DNA from 2 places in the Streptomyces sp. NPDC048507 genome. Region 2 is predicted to be linked to the other one. Evidence: riboswitches for the same ligand, from Rfam matches in the RefSeq annotation. Region 2 holds a riboswitch; the other holds the start of a gene.

Region 1 (15,457 bases), on a different contig from region 2:
GGCTCGCTCCCCGAGGTCATGGGCGGGCAGCTCCGCGAGGAGATCGTCGAAGAGGTCCCGGCCCGCGCGCTGATGGCCGCCTACCGGCTGCCGCACGACGGCACCCGCGAGTGCGACGCGGCGGACGTGGCGCTGACCGTGCTGGGCGGCGGCGAGTCCTCCCGCCTGCACAACCGCCTGGTGCGGCGCGACCAGAGCGCCGTCGCGGCCGGCTTCGGCCTGCTGCGCCTGGCCGGCGCGCCCTCGCTGGGCTGGCTGGACGTCAAGACCTCCAGCGGTGTCGAGGTGCCCGCCATCGAGGCGGCCGTCGACGAGGAGCTCGCGCGGTTCGCCGCCGAGGGCCCCACGGCCGAGGAGATGGAGCGCGCCCAGGCACAGCTGGAGCGGGAGTGGCTGGACCGGCTGAGCACCGTCGCCGGCCGCGCCGACGAACTGTGCCGCTACGCGGTGCTGTTCGGCGACCCGCAGCTGGCGCTGAGCGCCGTGGGGCGCGTCCTGGACGTCACCGCCGAAGAGGTGCAGGCCGTCGCCGCGGCCCGGCTGCGCCCCGACAACCGCGCGGTCCTCGTCTACGAGCCGCTGCCCGGCTCGGACGAATCCGACGAGTCCGACGAGTCCGACGAGTCCGACGAGAACGAGAACGAAGGGGCGGAGCAGTGAGCGACGCCGTAGCCGTCACGATGGACTTCCACCCGCGCCCCGAAGCCGGCGAGGCCAAGCCCTGGGCGTTCCCGGCCCCCGAGCGCGGCGCCCTCGCCAACGGCCTGACCCTGCTGCGCTGCCACCGCCCCGGCCAGCAGGTCGTCGCGGTCGAGGTCAACCTCGCGGCCCCGCTGGACGCCGAGCCCGAGGGCCTCGACGGGGTGGCCACCATCATGGCCCGGGCCCTGTCGGAGGGCACCGACAAGCACTCCGCCGAGGAGTTCGCCGCCGAGCTGGAACGCTGCGGAGCCACCCTCGACGCGCACGCCGACCACCCCGGACTGCGGGTCTCCCTGGAGGTCCCGGCCTCCCGCCTGCACAAGGCCCTCGGCCTGCTCGCCGAGGCACTGCGCGCGCCGGCCTTCGCCGACGCCGAGGTCGGCCGCCTGGTGCGCAACCGGCTCGACGAGATCCCGCACGAGCTGGCCAACCCGCAGCGCCGCGCCGCCAAGCAGCTCTCCAAGGAGCTCTTCCCGGCCGGCCTGCGCATGTCCCGCCCGCGGCAGGGCACCGAGGAGACGGTCGCCCGGATCGACTCCGCGGCCGTCCGCGCCTTCTACGAGGCCCACGTGCGCCCCGCCACCGCCACCGCGGTCGTCGTCGGCGACCTGACCGGCATCGACCTGGACGCCGTGCTGGCCGACACCCTCGGCGCGTGGACCGGCGACACCGCCGAGCCGCGCCCGGCAGTGCCGGTGACGGCGGACGACTCAGGCCGGGTCGTCATCGTGGACCGGCCCGGAGCGGTCCAGACGCAGCTGCTGATCGGCCGCATCGGGCCCGACCGGCACGACATCGTCTGGGCGCCGCAGGTGCTCGGCACGTACTGCCTCGGCGGCACCCTCACCTCGCGCCTGGACAAGGTCCTGCGCGAGGAGAAGGGCTACACGTACGGGGTGCGGGCGTTCGGCCAGGTGCTGCGTTCGACCGCCGACGGCAAGGGCGCCTCGATGCTGGCCATCAGCGGTTCGGTGGACACCCCCAACACCGGTCCCGCGCTGGAGGACCTCTGGAAGGTGCTGCGCACGCTCGCCGCCGAGGGTCTGACCGACGCCGAACGCGACGTGGCCGTGCAGAACCTGGTGGGCGTCGCCCCGCTGAAGTTCGAGACGGCCGCGGCCGTGGCGGGCACCCTCGCGGACCAGGTGGAGCAGGAGCTCCCCGACGACTACCAGGCGCAGTTGTACGCCAGGCTGGCCGAAACCGGTACGGCGGAGGCCACTTCGGCGGTCGTGCGCGCCTTCCCGGTGGACCGGCTGGTGACGATCCTGGTGGGCGACGCGGCCCAGATCGAGGAGCCCGTGCGGGCCCTCGGCATCGGAACGGTCACCGTCGTCACGAACTGACGGTGCGTTGGGGAGGGGCTCCGGCGGGATCATCCGCCGGAGCCCCTTTTGTCTGTTTCGCCGCGTGGTTGCCCGTATGCGGTGTGGCGTACGCAACAAAAGCGCTCGTGTGTTTGGCGATCGACTGATGATCCGCCTAGCGTCGGCCGTGCTGTCCGTCACTTGTGACCGCCGCACCGGCGGCACCGGTCAGCGATCGCCGAGTCCCCGTCAGGCGCGAGCCTGGGGAGCCGGGGACCCACATCAGTCCCTGGGGTGAATCGGACCGCCTCGTCAGAGGAGGCCCGTAGGAGACCTTCCTGCTCCGAACCCGTCAGCTAACCCGGTAGGCGAGAGGGAAGGAAAGGATCACCCCCTTCATGGCCTCTGGCAGTCGTGTCGCCGGCAAGCACCGTGGTTCCAGCCGTCTGAGCCGCAAGACCGCCGGCTATGCCGGTGTAGCCGCCCTCGCCACCACGGGCGTGGTCGCCGCCGTGGCCGCCCCGGCGTTCGCCGCGGACCACAGCGCCCCCTCCATCGAGGAGACCGGCCAGACCGCGATCGTCGTCGCCGACGGCCTCCAGGACGACCTCGAGGTCCAGGCCGAGTCGCAGCAGGTCGCCGCCGAGGCCGTCGCCGCCCAGGCGCAGGCCGAGGCCGAGGCCAAGCAGCGTGCCGCGGAGGCCAAGCGGACCGCCGAGGCCAAGGCGAAGAGCGAGCGCGATGCCGCCGAGCGAGCCGCCCGCGAGGAGGAGCGCAAGCGCCTCAACACCTTCGTCGCCCCCATCGAGGGCTCGTACGTCAGCACCCAGTACGGCGCCGGCGGCGGCATGTGGTCCTCCGGCAGCCACACGGGCATCGACTTCCACGCCGACGAGGGCACCTCGGTCCACGCGGTCGGCGCGGGTGTCATCGTCGAGGCCGGCTGGGGCGGCGCGTACGGCAACAACGTCGTCATCAAGCACAACGACGGCACCTACACCCAGTACGGCCACATGAACTCGCTGAGCGTCTCCGTCGGCGAGAAGGTCACCGCGGGCCAGCAGATAGGCCTGTCGGGCTCCACGGGCAACTCCAGCGGCCCGCACCTGCACTTCGAGGCCCGTACCGGCGCCCAGTACGGCTCGGACATCAACCCGCTCGCGTACCTGCGCAGCCACGGCGTCGGCGTCTGACCCGAAGCACCACCCGCACCACCCCGCACTTCAGCGGAAGGCCCCGGCTCCCAGAGCCGGGGCCTTCCGCGTTTTTCCCCTTTCCTGCCTTTCCCTGCCTTCCCCCGTCCTCTCCCGCCCACGGCGAAATGTTTAGGATATCGGGCCGTCATCGGAAGTTATCGTGTGCTGCAATAGAGTCGCAGTACGGTCCCGAATCGGCGAAGGCGCCGGGCGGGCAATCCAGCGGAGGTCCGGCTTTGCGTATTCCGGCGCACGCGGTGTGCACAGCGATCCGCGACGACATCGTCTCCGGCTTCTACGGTCCGGGCGGCCGGCTGACGGAGGAGGTGCTCGCCCGGCGCTACGGCGTCTCGCGCGTCCCCGTGCGCGAGGCGCTGCGCACCCTGGAATCCGAGGGCTTCGTCACCACGCGGCGGCACGCCGGCGCCTGGGTGGCCGAGCCGACCGCGCAGGAGGCCGCCGATCTGCTGGAGCTGCGCTCGCTGCTCGAACCGCTGGCCGCCTCCCGGGCCGCCCGGCGGCGCACCGAGGCCCACCTCAAGGTGCTGCGCGGATTGGTCAGGCTGGGCCAGGAACGGGCCCGCAAGGGCCAGGGGGAGGATCTGCGGGCCCTGGGGGGCTGGTTCCACGAGACGCTCGCCCAGGCGTCCGGCAGCCCCGGACTGATCGCCCTGCTGGTCCAGACCCGGCGCAAGCTCGCCTGGATGTACGTGGTGGGGGCGCCGGTACGGCCGGCGGACTCCTGGGCGGAGCACGGCGCGATCGTGGACGCGGTGGCGCGCGGGGACGCGGAACGGGCCGCGGCGCTGACCGCCCTGCACGCGCAGCGGGCCGCCGTCGTGCACCGGCCGAGGGTGAGGACTCCGCAACCTGCCGTCAACACGGCGGGTGGCCGCCATTAACAAGGGGCTCGTATAAAGGGGGCGACTGCCAAAAAGGGGCGTGCGGCTCTGATATCGCGAAGGCCGCGGTATTTCCGCATGCCGGGAATTCGTGCCCGTGCCCGGAATTCCGTTCCGTGGGCAGTGAGCCGTGATCCGTAAGACAGGCCTCCCCCGGGAAACGCGGAAGCCGCCGCCCCGGGGTGGGGGGACGGCGGCTTCCGGGGTTACCGGGCCCGAAGGGTCAGACGGTTTCCGGCAGCTCGTCGAGGCCCTCGGCGACCAGCTTCGCGAGGCGGTCCAGCGCGGCGTCCGCACCCTCGGCCTCGGAAGCGAGGACGATCTCCTCGCCGCCCTGGGCGCCCAGGCCCAGGACCGCCAGCATGGAAGCGGCGTTGACGGGGTCGCCGCCCGCCTTCGCGATGGTCACCGGGACGCCGGAAGCGGTCGTCGCCCGGACGAAGATCGAGGCGGGACGAGCGTGCAGGCCCTCGGCCCAGCCGACGTTGACGCGGCGCTCTGCCATGGTGATGCCCTTCAGGTTCTTACGGTTGTCTAGACCAGTCTCTCACGGCGTCCGGACTGCTCGGACCGACCTTCGGCCCCATTCCACCGCCGTTCGACCCTCCCCAGCTTGCACTGGTTTGCCCCTGCCCGCCGCATCCGCCGCGCGCACCGCGTACAGCCCGTCCGCCGTGCCCCGCCGCGGGGGCGCGCCGCCCCTTAAGGTGGCCCCATGACCACCGAGTCGGACCCCTCGTACCCGGCCCACTGGGAAGCGGACGTCGTGCTGCGCGACGGCGGCACGGCCCGGATCCGCCCCATCACGACCGCGGACGCGGGCCGCCTGGTCAGCTTCTACGAACAGGTCTCGGACGAGTCGAAGTACTACCGGTTCTTCGCCCCCTACCCCCGGCTCTCCGACCGCGACGTGCGCCGCTTCACCCACCACGACTACGTCGACCGGGTCGGCCTCGCCGCGACCATCGGCGGCGAGTTCATCGGCACCGTCCGCTTCGACCGCATCGGCCCCGACGGCCGGCCCGCTCCGGTGCCCGCCGACGAGGCCGAGGTGGCCTTCCTCGTCCAGGACGCCCACCAGGGGCGGGGCGTCGCCTCCGCCCTCCTCGAACACATCGGCGCGGTCGCCCGGGAGCGCGGCATCCGCCGGTTCGCCGCCGAGGTGCTGCCCGCCAACACCAAGATGATCAAGGTGTTCACGGACGTCGGCTACCAGCAGAAGCGCAGCTTCGAGGAGGGGTCCGTCCACCTCACCCTCGACCTCGAACCCACCGCCGAGTCCCTCGCCGTCCAGCGCGCCCGCGAACAGCGCGCCGAGGCCCGCTCCGTCCAGCGGCTGCTCGCCCCCGGCTCCGTCGCGGTGATCGGCGTCAGCCGTTCCGGCTCCGGCGTCGGCGCCGCCGCTCTGCGCAACCTGCGCGACGGCGGCTTCCACGGCCACCTCTACGCCGTCAACGCCGCCCGCGACCCCGGCATCGGCGGGGACCTGCTCGACGGGGTGCGGGCCTACCGCACCGTCGCCGACATCGGCGCCCCCGTCGACCTCGCCGTCATCGCCGTCCCCGCCGACCGGGTCCCCGAGGCGGTCGCCGCCTGCGGGGAGCACGGAGTCCAGGGGCTGGTGGTGCTGTCGGCCGGGTACGGCGAGAGCGGCCCCGCCGGACTGGCCCGCCAGCGCGAACTGGTCCGCCAGATCCGCTCCTACGGGATGCGGCTCATCGGCCCGAACGCCTTCGGGGTGATCAACACCGCCCCCGACGTGGAACTCAACGCCTCGCTCGCCCCCGCCCCCGCCCGGGGGCGGATCGGCCTGTTCACCCAGTCCGGCGCGATCGGGATCGCCCTGCTGTCCGGGCTGCTGCGGCGCGGCGAGGGCCTCTCCTCCTTCGTGTCCGCCGGGAACCGGGCCGACGTCTCGGGCAACGACATCCTCCAGTACTGGTACGACGACGAGGCCACCGATGTGGCCCTGCTCTACCTGGAAACCCTCGGCAACCCGCGCAAGTTCACCCGGCTCGCCCGCCGCACCGCCGCCGTCAAGCCGGTCGTCGTCGCCCGCGGAGGCCGGCACACCCCCGCCGGACACGTGGTCCCCGGGACCCGGCTGCCCGACGCCACCGTCTCCGAGCTGCTGCGCCAGGCCGGCGTCATCCGCGTCGACACCGTCACCCAGCTGGTCGACGTCGGCCTGCTGCTGGCCGGACAGCCGGTCCCGGCCGGACCGCGGGTGGCCATCCTCGGCAACTCCGAGTCCCTCGGCGTGCTCACGTACGACGCCTGCCTCGGCGAGGGCCTGCGCCCGCGGCCCCCGCTCGATCTGACCACGGCCGCCACCCCGGCGGACTTCCGGGCCGCCCTGTCCACGGCACTGGCCTCCGACGACTGCGACGCCGTCGTCGTCACCGCCATCCCCTGGGTGAGCGAGCACGCGCTGGCCGACGACCTCGCGGAGGCCCTGCGGGAGGCGGCCGCCGAGGTCCCCGGAAAGCCCGTCGCGGTGGTGCACGTGGAGCTCGGCGCCCTGGCCGAGGCGCTGTCCGCCGTACGGGCCGCCCCGCCGGCCCCGCCCGCACCACCCGCCCCGCCCCTCCCCACCGGGCCGGGCCCCGGGGCCCCGTCGGCCCCCGTACCGGCCGGCTCCGGGACCGACCCGCGCCGGCCCGGCCGGCGGATCCCCGCCTACCCCGCCGCCGAGCGGGCGGTGAAGGCCCTCGCCGAAGCCGTCCGCTACGGCCAGTGGCGCCGGGCCAACGCCGAGGCCGGCCAGGTCCCCGAGTACGAGGACATCGACGAGACCGGCGCCGCCGCCCAGCTCGCCACCCTGCTGTCCGGGGTCCCCGAGGGCACCGCCCTGACCCTCGACGAGGCCGACGCCCGCGAGCTCCTGGCCCGCTACGGGATCCCGGTCCGGACCGTCCTGCCCGCCCCCGGCCCCGACGCAGCCGTCCGCGCGGCCCGGATCCTCGGGTTCCCCGTCGCCCTCAAGACCACCGCCCCCCACCTGCGCCACCGCGCCGACCTGGGCGGCGTACGCCTCGACCTGACCACCGAGGCCGAGCTGCGGCGCTCGTACGAGGAGCTGACCGAGGCCCTCGGCAAACCCGCCGAGCTGCTCCCCGTGGTCCAGGCGATGGCACCGCGCGGGGTGGACACCGTCGTGCGGGCCGTCGTCGACCCGGCCGCGGGCACCGTCCTGTCCTTCGGACTCGCCGGAGTCGCCTCCGAGCTGCTCGGCGACACCGCGCACGGCCTGGTCCCCGCCACCGACCGGGACGCGGCCTCGCTGATCCGCTCCATCCGGGCCGCGCCCCTCCTCTTCGGCTGGCGCGGCAGCGACCCGGTGGACACCCGGGCCCTGGAGGAGCTGCTGCTCAGGCTGTCCCGGCTCGTCGACGACCACCCCGAGGTGGCGGGCGTCAGCCTGGAGCCGGTCGTCGTCGCCACGGACGGCCTCTCCGTGCTCAGCGCCACCGTCCGCGTGGGCCACCCGCCCGCCCGCACGGACCTCGGCCCGCGCACCCTGCCCAGCTACTGAGCGCCGGGCAGGTAGGGGGACCCCGTACGGGCCTTAGGATGGACCCCATGGCGAAATCCGGTACGACGACCCAGGGGCTGCGCGCGGCGATCGAGCGCAGCGGCTACTACCCGGCCCTCGTGGCCGAGGCGGTTGAGGCCGCCGTCGGCGGCGAGCCGATCTCGTCGTACCTGGTGCACCAGGAGACCACCTTCGACTCGAACGAGGTGCGCCGGCACGTCACCGTCCTGGTGCTGACCGGCAACCGCTTCATCGTCAGCCACACCGACGAGCAGGCCGCCGACGCCGGGTCCCCGTCCCCGTACGCGACCACCTCGACCGAGTCGGTCAAGCTCGCCAGCATCTCCTCGGTGGTGCTCAGCCGCGTCGTGGCCAATCCGGAGTCGTACACGCCCGGCCAGCTGCCCCGCGAGGTCGTCCTGACCATCGGCTGGGGCGCGGTCTCGCGCATCGACCTGGAGCCCGCCGCCTGCGGCGACACGAACTGCGACGCCGACCACGGCTACACCGGCAACTCCACCGCCGACGACCTGAGCCTGCGGGTCAGCGAGGCCGGCGACGGACCGGAGACGGTCCGCCAGACCCTGGTCTTCGCCCAGGCGCTCTCGGAAGCCACGGCGGCGACCGCCACCCCCGCCCGCTGATGTCGTACTCCGCGCCGCCGAACTGGCAGGACGAACCGGAACTGCTCGACCTCGCCGGCGCCCCGGTCCCGCACTACGGGACCGGCTCGCTCGCCGACCTGCTGCCCACCCTGGCCGCCGGACAGGGCGTGCCCGGCCTCACCGCCGGGATCGCCGAGCTGACCCCGGCCGACCGGAACTGCGTGTTCCTGGTCGACGGCATGGGCTGGGAGCAGATCAAGGCCCACCCCGCCGAGGCCCCGTACCTCACCTCCCTCCTCGCGGGCTCGCGCGGCGGCACCGGCCGGCCGATCACCGCCGGCTTCCCGGCGACCACCGCCACCTCGCTGGCCTCCGTCGGCACCGGCCTGCCCCCGGCCCGGCACGGCCTGCCCGGCTACGCGGTGCGCAACCCGGCCTCCGGCGAGCTGATGAACCAGCTCCGCTGGCAGCCGTGGACCCCGCCGAAGCCCTGGCAGCCCTACCCCACCGTGTTCCAGCTCGCCGACGCGGCCGGGGTGCACACCGCCCAGGTCTCCGCGCCGGCCTTCCAGAGCACCCCGCTCACCAAGATCGCCCTCAGCGGCGGCACCTTCCACGGCCGGATGACCGGCGAGGAGCGGATGGACCTCGCGGCGATCCAGCTCGCCGCCGGTGAGCGCTCGCTCGTCTACACGTACTACAGCGAGCTCGACGGGGCCGGACACCGGCACGGCGTGGACTCCGACGCCTGGCGCGGCCAGCTCATGCACGTGGACCGCCTGGTCCAGCGCCTCGTCGAACAGCTCCCGCCGCGCACCGCGCTGTACGTCACCGCGGACCACGGCATGGTCGACGTCCCCTTCGACGAGGACGCGCGCATCGACTTCGACGACGACTGGGAGCTGGGCGCGGGCGTGGCCCTGCTCGGCGGCGAGGGCCGGGCCCGGCACGTGTACGCGGTACCGGGCGCCGAGGCCGACGTGCTCACCGTCTGGCGCGAGGTCCTCGGCGACCGCTTCTGGGTCGCGGGCCGCGAAGAGGCCCTGGAACTGGGCTGGTTCGGGGCTCCGGGGGAGTGCGACGAGCGGGTCTTCGGCCGGATCGGCGACGTGATCGCCGCCGCCCAGGCGGACGTCGCGATCACCGCGTCCCGCAACGAGCCCAACGAGTCGGCGCTCGTCGGCATGCACGGCTCCATGACGCCGGCCGAACAGCTGGTCCCGCTCCTCGAAGTCCGCACCTGACCGTCCCCGCCCCACCCCCCCTGCCGCCCCGACCTGAAAGGTCCCGTACTTCCCATGCCCGAGCTGGTGTTCTTCTCCGGAACGATGGACTGCGGAAAGAGCACCCTCGCTCTCCAGATCGGACACAACCGCTCGGCCCGCGGTCTGCAGGGCGTGATCTTCACCCGTGACGACCGCGCGGGCGAGGGCAAGCTGTCCTCCCGCCTGGGTCTGGTGACCGAGGCGGTCGAGGCGGGCGAGGGCATGGACCTGTACGCGTACCTCGTCGCCCACCTCTCCAAGGGCGCCAGGGCGGACTACGTGATCGTGGACGAGGCCCAGTTCCTCGCCCCGGACCAGATCGACCAGCTGGCCCGCATCGTGGACGACCTCGGCATGGACGTCTTCGCCTTCGGCATCACGACGGACTTCCGCACCAAGCTGTTCCCCGGTTCGCAGCGGCTGATCGAGCTGGCGGACCGGATCGAACAGCTCCAGGTGGAGGCCCTGTGCTGGTGCGGCGCCCGCGCCACCCACAACGCCCGGACGATAGACGGCGAGATGGTGGTCGAGGGCGCCCAGGTCGTGGTCGGTGACGTCAACCGCCCGGCGGGGGAGATCGGCTACGAGGTCCTCTGCCGCCGCCACCACCGCAAGCGCACGACGAGCGCCGCCGCCCACGCCGCCGCCCTCTCCCCGGACGTCCTCCCCGTCAACCCCGCCTGAAGGCCGTCCCCGAGGGCACCTTGCTGCCTGGGGAGGTACCGCTCGGTGGCGCACCGGGGCCGTGATGCATGATCGGGCCATGACTCTCGGACCTCCGCCCGCATGGGGTGTTCAGTACTCGGCGTACCTGCCCTCCGAGGATGTGGCCAGGGCGGTCGCAGATGAGCTGGCCGAGCTGGGGCACCGCCTGATCGCGGTCCGAATCCACGATCACTTCCGCTTCGACCCAGCCAACTTCCGGTACGGAAAACCGTCGACGGATCCCGAGCTGGAGGGTTGGTGGCAGGTGTTCTCTCTCGCCGTCCACACCGGTCACGACCGTCTCGCCCTGGAGCCCTTCCTGAGGAGCGAACGGACTCGTATCGCGGATATGGCCCGGTTGCACGGTGGCTTCACGCAGGGGGGAGCCGAGGGACACGCTGCCACTCTGGAAGAGGCCTTCACCCGTGCCGGCCTGCTGCACGAACTGCCCACCGCCGAGGTGATGCTGCCCGACCCGTTGCCGGTGGACCCCCAACCGCCCGCCTCGGGAGCGCAGTGGGCGTGCTCCGGGGCCGGCGAGCCCGGCGAGGTGGTCCGGGCCGTGGTGGCAGTCGCCGAGCGGATGTACGGGAGTGCCGAAGACATCCCGGATGTGGCGGCTTGGCTGCTCGACGAGGAGTTCGCCCTTGGGGAGCCCTACGAGTCCACGGGTGAATTCCTGGGAGACCTGGCGGACATCGTGGCCCACCAGGGCACCTGCACCGACGTCACGGTCGAGGCGGTTCCCTTTCTGGCCGCCTTGGTCCGCGACGGTGGTGTCCCGACGGGGACACGGCTGATCCTGTTGGGTGACCTGCTGCGTCTCTCTGTCACCGGCCGCGCGACCGCTGCCTCCTTGTCCGACCGAATCGCTGCTCTCGGCAGCGTCTGGGCAGAACCTGCCGCGGACCACATGACACGTCGAGCCATCAGTCGTGAAATGCCTGGCTTGTCGGCGAACTGGGACGGGGAGAGCGACGCCGTACGGTTCGTCCTGGCCGCCTTGGCCGCCGCTGTGAGCTCTGACGGCGAGGCTCCCGTCACAAGGCGGCAGCTGGCAGCTCTCCCCGCCCCGGCCGGCACATCCCGCGCCTACGTCATGGCGCTCGTGGAAGCACTCCTCCTGGGTGGCGGATCCGGCTTGCAGGCCGCACTGGATCGCCTGGCCGTCTGGAACCCGGACGTCGCGGAACGGTCCCGAAGCCCCCATGCGGCCCCGCGAGACCTCGCGATGTCCGTTCTGCCGGACCTCCTGATGGCGGACGTCGGCCCAGCCGCTTACCGCTGATGACGGCGAGGACAGCCGGCGCGGAGAGCTAGGGACAGGACTCCTCGGTCTTGGCGACGGTGAAGGACAACGGCTGGCCGGTGAGTGCGGCGCCGGCCTTCGGATCCTGCGTGCAGACCTTCCAGTTCGACTCCTGGAGGACCATGCGGCTCTGCACCGCGTCCTTCACGGTGATGCTCGCATTGGCCGGGAGCGCGGAGCGGACGGCCTTCATGCCCTGGCTGACGAAGTCCGGCATCACGTCGCCCGCGGGCTTCGGGGCGGGCGCATCCGTGGCAGGGCAGCTTTCTTCGAGCTTGACGGCGCCGAAGTCCACTGCGGTCTTGGTGTCGATGCCCGCACCCGGTCCGGGGGTCTGGCTGCACACCTTCCAGTTCCGGTCGAGCGCCTGGAGCCGCTCGCGACCCAGGGCGTCGTGTGATGTGAGGACGAAGAAGCCCGCGCCTTGCGCTTCGTCCTGGGCGGTCTGGAGTCCCTTGCCTACGAGGTTGGGCAGAGTTGCCGTTTTGGCGGAGGGGGCGGGAGTGGACGCGGCGGGGGTCGCGGCGGGGGCGCCGGACGCGGACGGCTTCCCGTTGTCGGTGACTTGGGGATCGCACGCGGTGAGGGCGAAGGCGCCCGCGGCAGCCAGGAGGGTGATGGTGTGGTGAGTGCGCATCGCGCCATGGTGCCGGGGTTCAGGCGGCTGTGTGTGCCCTGTGACCGGTCTGTGACGCGTCCGAGTTCACATTCGGCGTGCTGCTTGACCTGAGGAAACGTCTCGCCCCCGTGCTGTGTGGATCCGCAGATCGGGCGGGCCCGGACCGGCCCGGACCGCCATCGGCTTCCTGGCCGCCGGCAGGCCGCTCTACGCCCACCCGCTGCGCGGGGCGGCCGGCTCCGTCGTCCAGGGCAAGCTGCCGGACGTACGGGTCAGCGCCGGTCTGCCGATGGTGCTCGTGTCGGTCGCGCGGGGGGCCGGGCAGCCGGGTCCGGCCTTCTGCCGGGCCCGGCTGCGCGGCCCGCTCACCGCGCCGGGCTTCCGTGCTGCCGCCGCTGCTCGCGCCGGTGCTGGTGTGGGCCATGGGCGCGCTCCAGGTCTTCGACGGCCCGCCCGTGGCCGCCCCCTGGACGGTGCGGCTGCTCTTCCCGGCCGGGCCGCCGCTCTCGGTGACCGCGCTGTCGGTGTGGGAGCTGCGCCGGCTGCGGGTGCGCTACGGGATCACCGTGCGCGGAGCGCTCGGCCGGTAGCCGCTCAGGCGGCCGGGCCGGGATCCGGCGCGGGCGCCAGGCCGTCCGCCACCAGCCCCGCCAGGACCGCCCGGCCCAGGGTCTGGACGGCCGACTGGGGCCGGACCATCACCGTGAACTCCTTGATCCGGCCCGCTCCGTCGAACTGGAGCAGATCGATGCCGTGGATCTGCTTGCCGTCCACCTCGGCCCGGAACGGCAGGACCACCGAGGGGGCCTCCTCGCCGTCCGCGCTGGTCTCGGCCGCGCCGTCCAGCCGGCCCAGGTAGCGCAGGTCCTCGAACACCCGCAGGAGCACGCCGAAGAGGCCCAGCACCATCGGCCTGCCCTCGAAGGGAACGAACTTCACCGGGCTGTAGAGGCGCACGTCCTCGGTGAACAGGTCCTCCAGCGCGCTGAGATCGCGCTTCTCCACGGCGGCGCGGAAGCGTTCGGCAGTCTCCATGACCCCTCCTCGTAACGGTATTACTCAACAATATGACTACTCATTTTTTTGAGTATGATGCCGGTGTCGACGACGGAAGGGAAGGGGCTGCTGCGATGGCCTTGAGACACGCGGTGCTGGCCGCGCTGCTGGACGGCGAGTACAGCGGTTACCAGCTGGCGAAGGCGTTCGACGTGGGCGTGGCGAACTTCTGGCACGCCCTGCCCCAGCAGCTGTACGCCGAGCTCGCCAAGCTGGAGAAGGACGGGCTGGTCGAGGGCCGCCAGGTGATCCAGGAGAGCCGGCCGAACAAGCGCCTCTTCCGGGTCACCGACGCGGGCCGCGCCGAGCTGGAGGAGTTCGCCGCCGCCCCGTCGAAGCCCTCCTTCATCCGCGACGACCTGCTGGTCAAGGTCCAGAGCGCCGACCGCGTCGCCACCGCCGCCGTGATCGAGCAGCTCGAAGAGCGCGCGGCCGCCGCGGCGGCCAAGATCGAGCTGCTCACGGGACTGCTGCGGCGCATGCGCGGGGACGTGGAGGAGACGGAGTTCCTGGTCCGGGGCGAGCGCATCGGCGCCTACCTGACCGGCCTGCGAGGGCTGGCCTTCGAACGGGAACACCGGGACTGGTGCCTGCGGATCGCCGCCGTCCTCAAGGAGAGGGAGAGCGCTCGTGCCGGACGGTGAACCCCTGCGGTACGTCGCCCTCGGCGACAGCCAGACCGAGGGACTCGGGGACGGCGACGACACCGTCGGCCTGCGCGGCTTCGCCGACCGGCTCGCCGCCCGCCTCGCGGTCGTCCACCCCGGCCTGCTCTACGCCAACCTCGCCGTGCGCGGCCGGCTCGCCGGCCAGGTCCGCGCCGGGCAGCTGGCCCCCGCGCTCGCCCTGCGCCCCGACGTGGCCACCGTCGTCGCCGGGGTCAACGACGTGCTCCGGCCACGGTTCGACGCCGCCGCCACGGCCGCGCACCTGGAGGAGATGTTCGCCGCGCTCACGGCCGGCGGAACCCGGGTCGCGACGGTGACCTTCCCCGACGTGGCCGAGGTGGCGCCGCTGGCCAAGCCGCTGCGCCCGCGCGTGCTCGACCTCAACGACCGCATCCGCGAAGCCGCCGCGCGCCACGGGGTCGCCGTGGCCGAAACCGGTCTGGTGCCGGCCGCCACCGACCCCCGGATGTGGAGCACGGACCGGCTGCACGCCAGCCCCCTCGGCCACGCCCGGATCGCCGCCGCCCTCGCCGAGGCCCTCGCCCTGCCCGGCAGCGACGACACCTGGACGCACCCGCTGCCGCCCCGGCCGCCGCGCGGGGCGCTGAGCGCCGCCGCGGCCGAACTGGGCTGGGCCGCCGGGTTCCTCGGACCGTGGCTCGGCCGCCGCCTGCGCGGCCGGTCCTCCGGCGACGGCCGCACCGCGAAGCGCCCCGGGCCGCTGCCCCTCGAACCGGCCCCGGACCCGGCGTAGGCCGGCCGCGCCCCCGGGCCGCGCCCCCGGGGCCCGGCCCGGGCCCCGGGGCCCCGGCTCAGGAGCCGGCCGTCGTACGGACCAAGGCGAAGACGGCGCCCTCCGGGTCCGCCACCACGCCGACCCGCCCCCGCACGCCGTCCCGCGGCGGCCCCACGACCCGGCCGCCCAGCCCGGCCACCCGCTCGGCCGCCGCGTCGGGATCCGCCACCTCGAAGTACGTCATCCAGTGCGGCCCCCGGTCGTGCGGCAGCGACCGGCCGATGCCGTGCACCGCGGCGACCGGGCGGCCGTCCAGGCGAAGCGTCAGGTAGTCGAAGTCGCCCGACGGGTCGGGGTGCTGCTCCCCCTCGTGCCCGAAGACGTGCTGGTAGAACTTGCCGACCGTCGACGTGTCCTGGGTGACCAGCTCGTTCCACACCGGCGCGCCGGGCACCCCGTGCAGCCGGGTCCCCGGATGCGCCCCGGCCTGCCAGATCCCGAAGATCGCGCCCAGCGGGTCGGAGCAGATCGCCATCCGGCCCGCCGCACCGGCGTCCAGCGGACCCACCGCGACCGTCCCGCCGCAGCAGCGGACCGCCTCCGCCGTCGCGTCCGCGTCGTCGGTGGCGAAGTACGTGGTCCACGCCACCGGAAGGTGACGGTCCGGCGGCATCTCGCCGATCCCCGCCACCTCCTGGCCGTCGAGGAAGGCCCGGACGTAGGGGCCGAGCTGGTGCGGGCCGGGCTCGTACTCCCAGCCGAAGAGGTCCGCGTAGAAGTCCTCGGTGTTCCCGAGCCCGTGCACCATCAGGCTCACCCAGCACGGTGTGCCGGGCGGGCGCTGCGAGGCCC
Region 2 (15,457 bases):
GATCTGGACCTTGGTGCCCAGCTTGTCGGTGAGGGTCTTCCAGCCGGCCCAGTCGTCCTCGTACAGCGGGTCCTCGATGGAGACCATCGGGTACGCGGAGACGAGCTCCTCGTAGTACTCGGTCATCTCGGCGGCCGAGCGGGACTGGCCCTCGAACTCGTACTTGCCGTCCTTGTAGAACTCGGACGCGGCGACGTCGAGCGCGAGCGCGATGTCCTTGCCCGGGACGTATCCGGCCTGCTTGATGGCCTCGACGATGAGGTCCAGCGCGGCGCGGTTGGACTCCAGGTTCGGGGCGAAGCCGCCCTCGTCGCCCAGGCCGGTGGACAGGCCCTTGGTGTGCAGGACCTTCTTGAGGGTGTGGTAGACCTCGGCACCCCAGCGCAGCGCCTCGGAGAAGGACTCCGCGCCGATCGGGGCGATCATGAACTCCTGGATGTCGACGTTGGAGTCGGCGTGCGACCCACCGTTGAGGATGTTCATCATCGGAACGGGCAGCAGGTGCGCGTTCGGGCCGCCGAGGTAGCGGAAGAGCGGCAGGTCCGAAGCCTCGGACGCGGCGTGCGCGACGGCGAGGGAGACGCCGAGGATGGCGTTGGCGCCGAGGGAGCCCTTGTTGTCGGTGGCGTCCAGGTCGAACATGGCCTGGTCGATCAGGCGCTGCTCGGTGGCGTCGTAGCCGACGAGCTCCGGGCCGATCTGCTCGATGACGGCGAGGACGGCCTTCTCGACACCCTTGCCCATGTAACGGTTGGGGTCACCGTCACGGAGCTCGATGGCCTCGAATGCACCGGTGGAGGCGCCGGACGGGACGGCAGCACGGCCGGTGCTGCCGTCGTCGAGGCCCACCTCGACCTCGACCGTGGGGTTGCCTCGGGAGTCCAGGATTTCCCGGGCTACGACGACGTCGATGGACGGCACGAGCATCTCCTTCTGGGATGTGACGCTGGGTGTGCGGTGGCGTGTCAGGCCGTGGGACGGCCTTGCCGACTAGAGCCTAACCGGCTCCGGGCACTCGACCGTCCGACCGCCCGGGTCCTGGGACGAAAAAGGGACCGAATACCCCTCTTCCCGGACATAAGACTCTGGGAACGGGGCCGGCCGCGGCGGCTCCGGGGGGCGCGCCGGGCGGCGGACAGCACGCCGCCGCCCGGCGCGTGGGGGGATACGCGTCGGGCGGCGGACGGTGTCACGGGTGCCGCGCCGTCAGGGGGCGCGACGGTGTTGCGCGGGAGTTCAGCCGACCTTCAGCTTCTGGCCCGGGAAGATCAGGTCGGCATCGTCGACGATGTCCTTGTTGAGCTCGAAGAGCTTCTCCCAGCCGCCCTGGACGTTGTTGGCCTGGGCGATGGTGCCGAGGGTGTCGCCCTCCTTGACCTCGTACGAGCCGTTGCCGGTCTTCACGGTGTCGGACTTCGGGGCGGTCTTGACCGGCGCCGGGGTCTCGGAGCGCTCGGAGCGGGTGACCGGGGCCTCGGCGGGGCGCTTGGACTCCGACTTCGGGGTGGCCGGCTTGACGGGCGCGGGCTTCGCGGGCTTCGCGGCCTCGGGCTTCGTGGCGGGCTTCGGCTTGGCCGGGGTGGAGGTCGAGCCGCCGCCGTTGTACGAGGAGTTGGACAGGCCGACGCCGCAGGACGGCCAGGCGCCCTTGCCCTGGCCCTTGAGGACCTTCTCGGCGATGGCTATCTGCTGCGACTTGGAGGCCTGGTTGGCCTGCGCGGCGTACGCCTTGCCGCCGTACGCGGCCCACGTGGAGGCGGAGAACTGCAGACCGCCGTAGTAGCCGTTGCCCGTGTTGATGGACCAGTTGCCGCCGGACTCGCAGGAGGCGACCTTGTCCCACTCGGTGGCGGTGGCGGCGCTGGCGGAGCCGGCGGCCATCAGCGGGGCCGCGACGGCGACACCGGCGACACCGGCGAGCGTGACGATGCGGACGGCCTTGGAGCCGCGACGGTGCTTGCCCTTGCCGGAAAGCAGCATGGAGTTCTCCTCACCGACGCCTTCGAGGTGAGCTGTCGGGTTCGGGCGGATGAGTTGCCCGGTCACGTGTCGAGCACGTGGCTTAACCCCTAGCCGGTCGTGACCGTCTCTCAACGGCCGTTCCCGGCGACTACCTTGGTTCCCCCGCTCCTGCCTTCGGCGCTTTACGCGACGACTGTTCCCTCCGTCCGCCGGCAGGATTCGGCGATGCGGTCGAAGGAGCTCGCGGTGGCGAGCGATTCAGAAGGTAGGCAGGTCTCTCCTGGATGTTCAACGCGAGACATCAGGGAGAAACCGGCCTACTTGCGTTCCGAAAGTGCACGTTTGCGCAGGTGGGGGCAGGGTTTGCGGAAGTTCCGGAACCAGACACGCCAGTTGACCGGAAGAGACGCATGTCTCACTTGCCGATAACGGACATTCAGCTCTTTCTGGATGCCCGAACTGCCCCTATTCCTTGGTTAGATCCAGGTTCTGACCGGGCTTGATGAGGTCCGCGTCCCCGCCGATGACCTGCTCGTTGGCCTGGTAGAGGGCGTTCCAGCCCCCCGTGAGCCCGTTGGCGTGGGCGATGGCGGTGAGGCTGTCGCCCGGCTTCACCGTGTACGTGGGCTCCGCGGCGGCGCCTGACGCAGCGCCAGGGGCCGCCGGCACCTCGATGGCCGCCGGGCCGCGGTGCTTGCCCGCGCCGTCGGTCTTCTCCCCCTCGGGGGTGGAGGGCGTGGCCCCGGGGGCGGTGGCTCCCACGGTGGCGCCGGGGACGGCCGGGGCCGTCGGGTCCACGGGGGCGGTCGGGCTGACCGGGGCCGTCGGGGCGGTCGGGTCCGCCGGGGTGGACGGCGTACCCGGGGTGGACGGCGTACCCGGGGTGGTCGCCGGCGGCACGGACGGGTCGGTGGAGGGCACCGGGTAGTCCGGGTCGGGCATGACGGGCAGTCCGCTGGTGGGACCCAGCGGGTAGTCCGGCAGGCCGCTCGGGCCGCCGGAGGGCGAGGAGCCCGGCTGCGGGGTCGGGGCGCCGAAGTCCGTCGGCTTCCCGCCCGAGCCGGTGGCGGGCACCGAGGCGTCCGGCCGGGACGGGGAGGGGGCGACCGGTCCGGGCGCGCTGCCCGGGTCCACCTGGGCGGCCGGCCCCTGCTGGGTCAGCCCGGCCGAGGCGGAGCACAGCGGCCACGCCTGGGGGCCCTGGGAGGCCAGCACCCGTTCGGCGACGGCGATCTGCTGGGAGCGGCTCGCGAGGTCGGGGCGCTCGGCGTAGGCGAGCCCGCCCGCGTTCTTCCACTGCTCCAGGGTGAACTGGAGCCCGCCGTAGGCCCCGCTGCCGAAGTTGGCGCTCCAGGTGCCGCCGCTCTCGCAGTCGGCCACCTTGTCCCAGGTGGCGGTGTCCGCGGCGCCCGCGCTGCCTGCCGCGAGCAGCGGCAGGGCCAGGGCGGAGCCGGTGACTCCGGCGGTGACGACCAGGGCGGGTACCTGGCGGGGACGTCTGTGGCGGCCGTTCCCGGAACGCATGAGGCTGCACCTTTCGCATAACGGCGGGGTAACGGCAGAACCTAGCCGCCTTCGAACGGATGTCACAAGTTCGACGGTGGACTGACTTCCGGTCAGCCGACCGGAAGCCGCCGCCCCGTTGCCGGGCGGCCGCGCCGCCGTCCGGCGGCGCGGCGGGCGCTCAACCGTTTCGGGGTGTGAAGCGGACCGGCAGGGTGCGCAGGCCCCGCATGATGAGCCCGCCGCGCCAGCGCAGGTCGGCAGGGGGAACGGCAAGTTCCAGATCCGGCAGACGCGTCAGCAAAGTCGCGAGCGCCGTCTGGCCCTCCAGACGGGCCAGCGGGGCGCCGAGACAATAGTGGATGCCGTGGCCGTAGCCGAGGTGCTGATTGTCACTCCGCGAAAGGTCCAGGGTGTCCGGGTCCGCGAACCGGTCGGGGTCGCGGTCGGCCGCCGCCAGGACCACCAGGACGGGGTCCCCGGCGGCGATCCCCCGGCCGCCGAGGGTCAGCGGCTCGGTGGCGAACCGCCAGGTGGCCAGCTCCACCGGGCCGTCGTAGCGCAGGAGTTCCTCGATGCCGGTCTCCAGGAGCGCGCTCTCCCCCGCCGCGAGGGAGGCCTGGAGGCGCACGCGCTGGTCCGGGTTCATGAAGAGGGCGTGCAGCCCGTTGCCGATCAGGTTCACCGTGGTCTCGAAGCCGGCGAAGAGCAGGATGAAGGCCATCGCGGTGGCCTCCGCCTCCGTGAGGTGGTCCCCGTGGTCGCTCGCCCGGATCAGGTCCGAGATGAGGTCATTGCCCAGATCATCCCGCTTGCGGTGGATGAGTTCCCCGAGGTAGGTCCGCATCTGCTTGACGGAGCGGGCCACTCCGCCCCGCGGGCCGCCGCCGTGGCGGATCATCATCCCGGCCCAGTCGCGGAAGTCGTCCTGGTCCTCGCGCGGTACGCCGAGCATCTCGCAGATGGCGTAGATGGGGAGCGGGAAGGCGAACTCATGGATGAGATCGGCCTCGCCCGTCGGCGCGTCCCCCGCCTTCTCGACGATCCGGTCGATCAGCTGGTCGGTGAGCTCCTGGACGCGCGGGGTGAACTCGGCGACCCGGCGCGGGGTGAACGCCTTCGACACCAGCCGGCGCAGCCGGGTGTGGTCCGGCGGGTCGATGTTCAGCAGGTGCGTCATCAGCTCCGCCTTGCGCTCCCCGGGGATTCCCGTCTTGCCCTTGGCGTGCGCGGGTTCCGCGTGGTGCGCGGGGTTCTTGCTCAGCCGCTGGTCCGCGAGGGCCTGCCGGGCGTCGGCGTACCGGGTCACGAGCCAGGCCTCGACCCCGCTGGGGAGCTTGGTGCGGTGCACCGGCGCGTGCTCGCGCAGCCAGGCGTAGGCCGGGTAGGGGTCGGTCGCGAACTCCCAGTCGAAGAGCGTCGGGCCCTGGGGGGCGGCGGGGTCGGCGGGGGGCGGAGAGGTCTGCTCATGCACCCGATGACGTTATCCCGCCCGGAAGCCGCCACCCCATATAGGTGGTTCGCCGCGGCTGTCCGTAGATCGGCCGTCGCTTGACCTCGCCTTCCCCGGCCTTCCTACTTTCGGTGTTGTGGATGTGAGGATCTTGAAACGCAGTTTCGCGGTGGTGGAACGACGGGCCGAGCACACGGTCAAGTTCTTCTACGCCCACCTCTTCTGGCACAACCCCGGACTCCGGGCCCTCTTCCCGGCCTCCGCCGACGGCATGGAACGCCAGCGCGACCGGCTCTTCGCCGCGCTCACCCATGTCATCGCCCACCTGGAGAGCGGGACGCTCGTCCCCTATCTGCGCGACCTCGGGCGCGACCACCGCAAGTTCCTGGTCGGCCCCGAGCACTACGCCGCCGTCGGCACCTCCCTGCTCGCCGCCCTCGCCGAGACCTCGGGCGAGGCCTGGACCCCCGACGTCGAGAAGGCCTGGAGCGAGGCCTACCAGTTCATGGCCGACGCCATGACGACCGGCGCCCGCTCCAGCGCCGACCCGCCCTGGTGGGACGCCGAGGTGGTGCGCCACCTGCGCTACGGCCGGGACATCGCCGTCCTGACCCTGCGCCCGCACGCCCCGCTCCCCTACCGGCCCGGCCAGTACGTCAGCGTGAACAGCGAGCGGGTGCCGGCGACCTGGCGCACCTACTCCCTCGGCAACGCGCCCCGCGCCGACACCACCGTCGACCTCCACGTCAGCCGCATCGAGGGCGGACGGCTCAGTACGGCCCTGGTCCGCGAGGTCGGGCCGGGCGAAGGGCTGCGGCTCGGCGCCCCCGGCGGCGGCCTGTTCCTGCGCCGCGCGGACCGGCCCCTGACCCTCATCGGCGCCGGGACCGGCTGGGCGCCGGTCCGGGCCCTGCTGGAGGACCTGGTGGAACGCCCTCCCGATCAGGACGTACGGCTCTTCGTCGTCGCCCGGGACGCCGCCCACCTCTACGACCGCCCGCTCATCGACGCGTACGCCGCCTCCTGCGGCTGGCTCGCCGTCACCTACATCACCCCCGCGCCCGGGCAGCACCGCGACCAGGCCACCGGCCGGCTGGCCACCGCCCTCGGCAACCGGGGCCTGTGGCGGGAGCAGGACGTCTACCTGAGCGGGCCGCCGCCGTTCATCGAGGAGACCGCCCGGCTCCTGGCGGAGCTCGGCACCCTCCCCGAGCGGCTCTTCCACGACGCGGTCCCCGCCCGCGGCGCCGCCGCGGCCCGGCCCCTCGGCTTCGGCGAATGGTTCCTGAGCCGCCCCGACCCGCACTGGCACAACCCCTCGGCACGCGCCCCGCGGCGCGAAGGCTGACCCGACCGCCGAACCGGCCGCCCGACCGGCCTGCGGATCAGCCGCCCGACCGGCCGCCCGCCGGGCCGACGCCCTCGGCCGCCCTGATCGCGTCCCGGTAGGCGCGGGCCGCCGCCCGCAGCGCCGTCTCGGGGTCCGTCCCCTGCTCCTCGGCGCGCGCCGCCAGCGCGAGCAGTTCGTAGCCGATCCCCTCGCCCCGGGGCAGTTCCACCCCGAGGTCCGCGGCGCGGGCCCGGCCGGCGAGCTTGGCCGCGAGCGCGAGCCCGGGCTGCGCGACCGGGATCCCGTCGGTGACCGACTCCCGCTGCTTCTCGACCGCCTTGGTGGCCTGCCAGTGCGCGTTGACGTCCTCGGGGGAATCGGCCCGCGCGTCCCCGAAGACGTGCGGGTGCCGGCGGATCAGCTTGTCCACCAGGTCCCCGGCGACGTCGTCGATGGAGAACGCCGGCGCGCCCTCCCCTTCTTCTCCCTCTTCTCCTTCTTCTCCTTCTTCTCCCGCGGCCGCCGCCTCCTGCGCGATGCGGGCGTGGAAGACGACCTGGAGCAGCACGTCGCCGAGCTCCTCGCGCAGGGCCGCCCGGTCACCGTCCTCGATGGCCTCGACCAGCTCGTACGCCTCCTCGATGGCGTACTTCACCAGGCCCTCGTGGGTCTGCGCGGAGGTCCAGGGGCACTCCCGGCGCACCCGGTCCATCACCTGCACGAGGTCGAGCAGCCGCGCACCCGGCAGGTCGTAGGAGCCGGGCAGCAGCTCCAGGTCGGGCATGCTGACGCGGCCGGAGCCGGCGAGGCGGGCCAGGCCGTCCGTCAGCCGCCGGTCCCCCTCGCCACCCGGCAGCACCACGACCGTACGGCCGCCCGCGCAGGCCCCGATCAGCCCTTCGGCGTCGGGCACCTCCCGCACCACCCGCACCCCCGCCTCCCGCAGGTACGGCAGCTGCGGGTGCTCCGGGTCGGCGCACAGGACGAGGTCCGCGGCGCGCAGGGTCTGCCAGGCCGGCCAGGACAGCAGCCCGGGGGCGACCCGGTGGCTGGCGGTCAGCAGGACGATCCGGCCCACGCCCACGCCCCCGGCGGGGGCGGATGCGGGGGCGCGCGCGGCGTCGGAAGCGGGAGCGGGTTCGGCGGTGTGGTCGGTCACCCTCCGAACCTACCTCCGCCCGCGCGTCACGCGCCGCCGAGGGCCGGTACCTCGGGCCGGGTGCGCTGGGTGATCCACGGGGTCTGCTGGTCGCCGAGGATGATCTGCTGCGCGTCCCACTTGCCGTAGCGCGGGTTCACCTCGATGTGCAGGGCCTTCGCCGCGGCCCCCAGCTGGGCCAGCGCCTTGTCCTGGCTGCCGTAGTGCGCGAAGAGCTTGTCGCGCAGCAGCTTGAAGCGGGCGTCCGCCTCCAGCTGGTCCGGCGCCAGCTGCGCCTGCTGGAGCGCGGCCGCCTCCAGCCCCGCCCGGCCGCCCGCCTGCTGGAGCTGCGTCTTGCGCAGCTCCTCGATCTCCTTGGTGGTCACGTTCAGGCCGGCGTCGTCGGCGGCCCGCTCCAGGACGGCGGTCTGGATCATCTTGTTGAGCTTCAGGCGTTCCAGTCCGGCGGTCGCCTCGATGAGCTGCGCGCCCTGATCGGAACGGTTCTGCGCCGCGCGGACGTCCTTGACCTGGGCCTGGAGGGCGGAGGTGGTGATGCGTTCCCCGCCGACGACCGCCGCCGTACCGGGACGGGTACCGCCGGAACAGGCGGCAAGCAGGGGGGCCGCCGCGAGCAGGGCGGCGGAGACGGAGAGCGCTGTGCGACGGTGCAAAGGAGCCTCCAGGGCCGGGAGATTGTGCGTCGGTGCACAAGGGCCGTGCGGTGATCGATGGTATGCAGTCAGGGTGGTCCGGGCCACCGCTTCGACCAACGATTCCGGGGGTGTTGGGGTGCGAGTTCACTCCCCGGCCACCACCGTGCCCTCCGTCCCTGGGATGGTCGTCTCACCATGTCGACTCAGCAGCTCGCCCCGCACCGCGCCGCGGACCGGCCGGCGTCCCCCACCGCACGGCGTTCCCCGCGCCGGTCCGGCCTGGCCGGATCGGCGTTCGCGGCCCTGGTCACCCTCGTCGCCGTGTGCGGCGGGGACGCGGTCGCGCGGGTGTTCCCGTACGGGCCCCGGCACCGCAGCGTCAACGACCTCGGCAACCAGTTCGTGCCGTTCCACGCGCACCTGTGGGACCTGCTGCACGGCCGGGCGCGGGGCGGGCTCCTCTTCAACTGGCAGTCCGGGTACGGCACCAGCTTCCTGCCCGACCTCGGTACCTATCTGACCAGCCCCTTCGCCGCCCTGGTGGCATTGTTCCCGCGCGCGGACATCGACCTCGCGGTGTACGTGGTCACGGTGCTGAAGATGGCGGCCGCGGCGGCGGCCATGGCCTGGCTGCTGCGCACGCAGCGGCGCGGGCCGTGGTGGGCGGCCGGGCTGCTCGCGGCCTCGTACGCACTGTGCGGCTGGTCGGTGATCGAGGCCTCCTACAACCCGATGTGGCTGGACGGGCTGATCGCCTTCCCGCTGCTGTGCCTGACCGGCGAGTGGGCGCTGCGCGGGCGGCGGCCCGTACTGGGGGTGCTGGTGGTGACCGTCTCGTGGACGGCGAACTTCTACACCGCCTACATGGCCACGCTCGGCGCCGCCCTGGTGCTGCTGGTACGGGTGGTGCTCACCCGGGAGGGGGCGCGCGAGCGGGCCCTGGTGGTGGGCCGGGCGGCGGGGCGGGTCGTGCTCGGCATCGCGCTGGCCGCGCCGGTGCTCGTCCCGCTGTTCCTCAGCTCGAAGCAGGCCTACCCGGGCTGGTCGCGGCAGTTCGGGCCGGTGCCGTGGTCCGACCTGTTCGCGCGGCTGATGCCGGCGACGTACTCCTTCAACTCCCCCGCCGTATTCGTGGGCACCGGAACGCTGCTGCTGGCGGCGGCGCTCCCCTTCCACCGCGCCGTGCCCGCCCGGACCCGCATCTGGTGGGCGGGGCTGGTCGCGGCGGTGCTGCTGTCCTTGCAGTGGGAGCCGACCCATCTGGCCTGGCACCTGTTCGCGACGCCCAACGGCAGCGCGTACCGGCAGACCTTCGTGCTGGCCGGGGTCGTGGTCATCGCCGCGTGGACGGGGCTGACGGCCGGACCGCTGCCGGCCCGGGCCCTCGCCGCGGGCGCGGCGGTGCTCGCGGCGGCGCTCGGCTGGGCGAGCGGCAGCCCCCTCGCCACCGGCTGGGGCTACGGCCTCTTCGGCGGCGGGCTGGCCCTGACGGCCGGCGCCTGGTGGGCGCTGCGCCGGCCGCGGCTGCTGCTGCCCGCGGCCGGGCTGCTGGCCCTGGCGCTGGTGGGGCAGGCCGCGGCGACGACGGCGTACGGGCACAAGGGGAAACTGGCCGGGCTGGACGACTACCCGTCCTGGAACGCGGCGCACGCCCGGCGCGCCGACGCCCTCGCGGAGGCCGACGGCTGGCCCGCGTACCGGACCGACGCGGGACGGCCCGCCCTGTCGGGCAACGACCCGATGCTGCTGGGCGGTGAGGGCGGCGCCTACTACAGCAGCCACACCCCGGACGTGTTCACCCGCACCATGCAGGCGCTGGGCGCGGGCTGGACCTCGCGCGGCCGCAACGTGCAGAGCATCGACAACCCGGTGACGGACGCGGTGTTCGCGGTCGGCGCGCGGCTGAAGCCGGACGGCACGGTGGCCCGCGCCGAGGTCCCGCCGCTGGTCACCGTCCATCCGGCGGAACCCGGCCTCGCCTACGGACCATCCCCCTTCGCCAACCAGGAACTGCTGCTGGGGGCGAAGGTGTACGAGGGCCCCGTCGCGCCCGGGGTCTGCCGGGCGGGTACGGACGCCTACCTGTGGGCGCCGGAGTACAACGCGACGGCCCGCCTGGCCGACGGCCGGCCCTGGCGGCTCGGCGGCAGCGCCCCGCGCAACCGGGCCGCGCTCCAGCCGCTGGGCACCTCGCGCGGGCCCGCCTCGAAGCTGGTCTTCGACCGGCCCGCCCCGCCCCTGTGGGCGCTGTCCTGCCTGGACCGGACCCGTCTGGCGGACGCGGTGTCGGCCCTGCGCGCCTCGGCCGCGACCTCGGTACGGGTGGGCTCCTCCGGGCTGCGCGCCACCCTGCCGCCGGGCAGTACCGGTACGGCGGTGATCGCGGTCCCGGCGGTGGCGGGCTGGACCTGTGACGGCCGGGCCGGCGGGTCCCGGCTCGGCCTGCTGGCGGTCCCCCTGGACGGCCGCACCACCACCGTGACCTGCTCCTTCCGTCCGCCGGGCCTGCTCGCGGGGACGGCGGCGGCCGGGCTGGCGGCGCTGGTGGTGCTGGCGGCGGCCGTCAGGCGCCGGCACCGGGCCCGGTGACCGGGCGCCGGGGCGTCAGCGCACCTGGCCCAGCCACTGGAGGGTGCGGCGGATGTCGACCGGGAGCGGGTGGCCCGGGCCGTGCACCCGGTCCGCGTCGAACAGCAGCCGGACCAGGGTGTCGTGGGCGGCCGGCCGGTCGCCCAGCGAGAGCAGCAGGTGCGCTATCCGGCGGCGGACCTCCAGCGGCAGGCCCGGGTCCGGGTTGGCGTAGTGGTTCTCGAACAGGGGCAGCAGCGAGCGGTACTCGGCGAGGGCGGCCGCGGGCTCGCCGAGCTGCTCCAGGCACTGGGCCGCGTCGTAGCGCAGGCGCAGCGCCTGCGGGTCACCGGCGGGGAACTCGTCGGCGAGGCGGCGCAGTTCGGGCAGGGCGCGGCGGAACTGGCCGTCGTCCATCAGCGTGGCGGCGTACTGCTTGCGCAGGGAGCGGACCACCGGCGAGTGTTCGCCGTGCTCGGTGGCGGCCGCCGGGAGGATGCCGCCGAGGATGTCCACGGCCCGGGTGAGCTGGCCCTGGTCCAGCAGTTTGCGGGCCTCGTCCACGGCGCCGGGGATGTCCGGGCGGGGCGGGGCCGGCGGGTCGGCCGGGCGGGGCGGGACGACCGCGGCCCGGTCCGGCCAGGGTGCCTGGGGGCGCAGGAAGGGGCGGGTGGGATCCATGGGGCCGCTCGGGGTGCGGCTGCCGCGGGCCGGGAGCAGGGGCGCGAGGGCCTCGTACACCTCCTGCGCGGAGCCGGGCCGGTCCTGCGGGTCCTTCGCGAGGAGGCGCTGCATCAGCACTTCGAGCTCCTGCGGGATCTCGGGGCGCTGCGGGCGCACCGGGGCGGGGGGCTCGTAGAGGTGGCGGTGCAGCACGCCGAGGGCGGTGGATCCGGCGAAGGGGACGTTGCCGCTGAGGAGTTCGTAGAGCAGCACGCCGAGGGCGTACAGGTCGGTGTACGGGCCGACCGCGCCGCTCATGGCCTGTTCGGGGGCCATGTAGGCGGGGCTGCCGATCGGGGTGCCGGTGCTGGTGAGCCGGGTGGTGTCGGTGTCCATCACGGAGGCGACACCGAGGTCCAGGACGAGGACGCTTCCGTCCGGGCGGACCATCACGTTGCGGGGCTTGAGGTCGCGGTGGACGATCGGCACCGCGTGCACCGCGGAGAGCACCGCGCACAGCTGGGCGACGACGGCGACCGCCCAGGTCCAGGGGTACGGGTCGTGCGCGGCGAGGTGGTCGGCGAGGTCGGAGCCCTCGACGTAGCCCATGACGAGGTAGAGCTCGTCGCCGTCGTTGCCCGCGTCGTGGACGATGACCAGCCCGGGGTGGTCGACCTGGGCGGTGACCCGGCACTCGCGCACGAAGCGGCGGCGCAGTTCCTCGGCGACCGTGCCGGGCCCGGCGACCTTGTCGGGGCGCAGCAGTTTGACGGCCACGCGCCGGTCGAGGCGCCGGTCGTAGGCCGTCCACACCTGGCCCATGCCGCCCTGGCCGAGGATGGTGGCGAGCTGGTAGCGCTCGCCGATCAGGCGTTCCCGCTCGGTCACCGGTTCGGGTCCTGGATCGCCGTGCTGTTCGGGTCCTGGTAGGGGCCGCCGGGCTGCGGGGGCTGCGGCGGGCGGTCCCGGCCCTGCCGGCGCAGGAGCTCGCTGAGCTCGTCGAGTTCGGCGCGGACCTGCCCGATGCGGGGCGGCGGGGTGTGCGGGGACGTCTGCGGCGGGACCTGCGGGGGCGGCGGCGCGGGGGCCTGGCCCCGCGCGGGCGGGTAGCCGTAGGAGGGGGTGGTCTGCTGCCCGGTGTACGGGGGCTGCGGGGCCACCGGGTACCAGGGCGCGGCCGGGGCGAGGGCCTTGGCCTCGTGGTGGCGGATGTCGCAGACGAGGTAGTACACGCAGATCGCGAAACCGGTGAGGATCGAGCCACCGGCACCCAGGTCGCTCTGCCAGCCGCTGGTGTCGGGCGTGTGGTCCATCTCGATGAAGGCGATCCAGACCACCATCAGCACCCCGCTGATGACGAGCAGGGCCCAGTCGCGGGCCTTGCGGGTGAGGATCGCGAGCCTCAGCATCGACCCCCAGGAGAAGAACCCGCAGCTGAGGACGGGCAGCGCCGTGAACAGCACGCGCAGCGTCATGTCGCTCCCCGACAGGGGGCGGTGGCCGTGGGGGCCGGGCTGCGGCGGGAGGCCGGGGCCGTGCATCGGTGCTCCTGACGAGGCGTACGGAAGGGGTCGGGGTCTGAGCGTATACAGCCTTTCCGGCCGTCCGTGAGGGGATGGACGCAACCGTTGCAGGGTCGCAGTACGGCCGGGACGGCGCGCACCGCCGCCCGCCGCGCCCGGCCGCCCCTGACCTACGCTCGGGGCAGGAACCGTTCTTCCACGGGGGAAACAGCATGCGCAGCCGTACCAGAACCACCGCCGCGGCCCTCGCCGCCACGACCCTGCTCGGCGCGGGGGCGGGCGCCTGCGTGCCCGGCGGGGGCGCGGGCAGGGCGGCGGAGGCCGGGCGCGCGGCCCGGGCCGAGGCGTCCCCGTCCGCCCCGGGCACGGCTTCGCCACCCTCCCCGGGCGGCGGCCCGCTCGCCGGCCGGTCGGGGCAGGAGGTCCTGAACCGGGCCTACGCGGCCACGCGGGCGGCCGGGTCGGCACACGTCTCGGCCCGGCTCGACTTCCTGGGCAAGGAGATGCGCATCGACCTCTCGCTGGACAAGAAGGGCGACTGCAACGGCGCCGTCCGCCGTGAGGGCATGGGCACGATGGACATCATCAAGTCCACCGAGCTGGTGCACTTCCGGGGCGACGCCGCCTACTGGCGGGGCGCGGCGAAGGAGCAGGGCACCCCGCAGTGGCAGACGGAGCAGGTGGTGGCCGCCTTCGCCGGCCGCTGGGTCAAGCTCCCCCTGTCGGACCGGCGTGCCGCCCCGCTGACCCGTGCCTGCGACCTCGGCATGCTGACCGACGGCTTCGGCAAGGGCAGCCCGCTCGCGCGCAAGGGCGAGAGCACCACGGTCGGCGGGAAGCCCGTCCTGGCGGTCACCTCCCCGGCCGCGAAGGGCGCGCAGACCGATTACGTCGCCACCGAGGGCGAGCCGTACGTCCTGAAGTCGGTCGTCAGCGGGGACCACGACGGCGAGGCGCTGTTCTCGGACTTCGACGTCCCCGTCGACACCGCTTCGCCGCGGGACTCCGAGGTCGTCGACCTGTCGGGGACCGGCGGCGCGGCGGGCGAGGCGATCTGAGCGGGACCTACGCGGACCCGCGCCGCCGTACGTGCAGGTGGCCGCTGAGCGGGAACTCGGGCGGCGCGGCGGGCAGTCGCCCCTCCAAGCCGTACCCGCTCTTGACGGCGACGCGGCAGGAGGCCTCGTTGTCCTCTTGGTGGAGGAGGTCGAGGCGCTCCAGCCCCGCGCCGGCGAAGGCCCCGAAGGCCCAGGCGGTGAGGGCCTCCAGGGCGCGCGGGGCGACGCCCAGGCCGCGGGCGTGCGCCGCCGTCCAGTAGCCGACCTCGGCCGACGGCCCGGTGACGGCGGGCCGCTTGAGGACGGTGGCCCCCACCAGCAGACCCGCCTCCTCCTCCAGTACCGCGAAGCCGTACCGGGTGCCCAGCTCCCGGTCCCGGGCGTGGTCCTCGACGAACATCAGGCCGTCGGACTCGCTGTCGACCGGGTACCGGGTCCGGCGGCGCAGCACGGGATCGGCGTACGCGCGCCGCAGCGCGGGCACGTCCGCCCGCCGCCAGGGGCGCAGGAGCAGGGCGGGGCGGCCCGCCGTCGGGGCGCAGCGGAGCGTGACGCTGGGGGTCATCATCCGATGATAGGCAGCCCCGCGGACGCGTCCCGGCCGGTCCGCGGGTCCGCCCCGCCCGCCGGACGGCCTACGAGCCGAGGATCGTGGTGAGGAACTCCCCGGTCCAGCCCAGCAGTTCGCGCCCGACCAGCGGCTTCCCGCCGACCCGGGCCGTCTTCGGCCGGGGCACCAGCACCTGCGAGGTGGCCGGCTTGAGCACCGTCCCCGGGTAGAGCCGCTTCAGCCGCAGTTCCTGCGACTCGCGCAGCTCCACCGGGCCGAAGCGGATGTTGGGCCCCTGGAGGGTGATGTCGCCGACCCCGCAGGCCCGCGCGAGCATCCGCAGCCCCGCCACCAGCAGCAGGTTCTCCACCGGCTCGGGCAGCTTGCCGTAGCGGTCGGTGAGTTCCTCCCGCACCGCCTTGACGTCCGCCTCGGAGTTGGCCGCGGCGATGGACCGGTAGGCCTGCAGGCGCAGCCGCTCGCCCGGCGCGTAGTCGTGCGGGACGTGCGCGTCGACCGGCAGTTCGATCTTGACCTCCAGCGGCGGCTCCTCCTCCGCGCCGCCCTCGATGGCCGCCCGGTAGTCGGCGACGGCCTCGCCGACCATCCGGATGTAGAGGTCGAAGCCGACGCCCGCGATGTGGCCGGACTGCTCGCCGCCCAGCAGGTTGCCCGCGCCGCGGATCTCCAGGTCCTTCATCGCCACGTACATGCCCGCGCCCATCTCGGTGTGCTGGGCGATCGTCGCGAGCCGCTCGTGCGCGGTCTCGGTGAGCGGCTTCTCCGGCGGGTACAGGAAGTACGCGTACCCGCGCTCGCGGCCGCGCCCCACGCGCCCGCGCAGCTGGTGCAGCTGGGAGAGGCCGAAGTTGTCGCCGCGCTCCACGATCAGGGTGTTGGCGTTGGAGATGTCGATGCCGGACTCGACGATCGTCGTCGAGACGAGGACGTCGAACTTCTTCTCCCAGAAGTCCACCACGACCTGTTCCAGGGCCTGCTCGGACATCTGCCCGTGCGCCGTCGCGATCCGCGCCTCGGGCACGATCTCGCGGA

What was found. Region 2 has a riboswitch for cyclic di-AMP ahead of ACGFXC_RS23565 (transglycosylase family protein). Riboswitches for the same ligand answer to the same signal wherever they lie in the genome.
Region 1: another riboswitch for cyclic di-AMP. It lies ahead of ACGFXC_RS28165 (M23 family metallopeptidase); the one in region 2 lies ahead of ACGFXC_RS23565 (transglycosylase family protein).

What each region holds. Positions count from the first base shown of each region.
Region 1 covers NZ_JBICWZ010000012.1:89,991-105,447, reverse strand. Annotated here, with positions in the region: gene ACGFXC_RS28175 (M16 family metallopeptidase) at 1-660, shown strand, start outside; gene ACGFXC_RS28170 (M16 family metallopeptidase) at 657-2,048, shown strand; cyclic di-AMP (ydaO/yuaA leader) riboswitch at 2,236-2,395, shown strand; gene ACGFXC_RS28165 (M23 family metallopeptidase) at 2,408-3,202, shown strand; gene ACGFXC_RS28160 (GntR family transcriptional regulator) at 3,442-4,107, shown strand; gene ACGFXC_RS28155 (HPr family phosphocarrier protein) at 4,331-4,612, opposite strand; gene ACGFXC_RS28150 (GNAT family N-acetyltransferase) at 4,823-7,642, shown strand; gene ACGFXC_RS28145 (DUF5998 family protein) at 7,690-8,286, shown strand; gene ACGFXC_RS28140 (alkaline phosphatase family protein) at 8,286-9,491, shown strand; gene ACGFXC_RS28135 (thymidine kinase) at 9,546-10,196, shown strand; gene ACGFXC_RS28130 (hypothetical protein) at 10,276-11,505, shown strand; gene ACGFXC_RS28125 (hypothetical protein) at 11,534-12,163, opposite strand; gene ACGFXC_RS28120 (hypothetical protein) at 12,529-12,735, shown strand; gene ACGFXC_RS28115 (nuclear transport factor 2 family protein) at 12,740-13,180, opposite strand; gene ACGFXC_RS28110 (PadR family transcriptional regulator) at 13,276-13,845, shown strand; gene ACGFXC_RS28105 (SGNH/GDSL hydrolase family protein) at 13,832-14,623, shown strand; gene ACGFXC_RS28100 (VOC family protein) at 14,682-15,457, opposite strand, start outside.
Region 2 covers NZ_JBICWZ010000008.1:232,121-247,577, reverse strand. Annotated here, with positions in the region: gene eno (phosphopyruvate hydratase) at 1-927, opposite strand, end outside; gene ACGFXC_RS23565 (transglycosylase family protein) at 1,237-1,980, opposite strand; cyclic di-AMP (ydaO/yuaA leader) riboswitch at 1,983-2,152, opposite strand; gene ACGFXC_RS23560 (transglycosylase family protein) at 2,428-3,486, opposite strand; gene ACGFXC_RS23555 (cytochrome P450) at 3,647-4,939, opposite strand; gene ACGFXC_RS23550 (globin domain-containing protein) at 5,061-6,266, shown strand; gene ACGFXC_RS23545 (nucleoside triphosphate pyrophosphohydrolase) at 6,304-7,407, opposite strand; gene ACGFXC_RS23540 (SurA N-terminal domain-containing protein) at 7,434-8,060, opposite strand; gene ACGFXC_RS23535 (YfhO family protein) at 8,238-10,631, shown strand; gene ACGFXC_RS23530 (protein kinase) at 10,647-12,161, opposite strand; gene ACGFXC_RS23525 (hypothetical protein) at 12,158-12,814, opposite strand; gene ACGFXC_RS23520 (hypothetical protein) at 13,009-13,854, shown strand; gene ACGFXC_RS23515 (GNAT family N-acetyltransferase) at 13,862-14,419, opposite strand; gene mfd (transcription-repair coupling factor) at 14,490-15,457, opposite strand, start outside.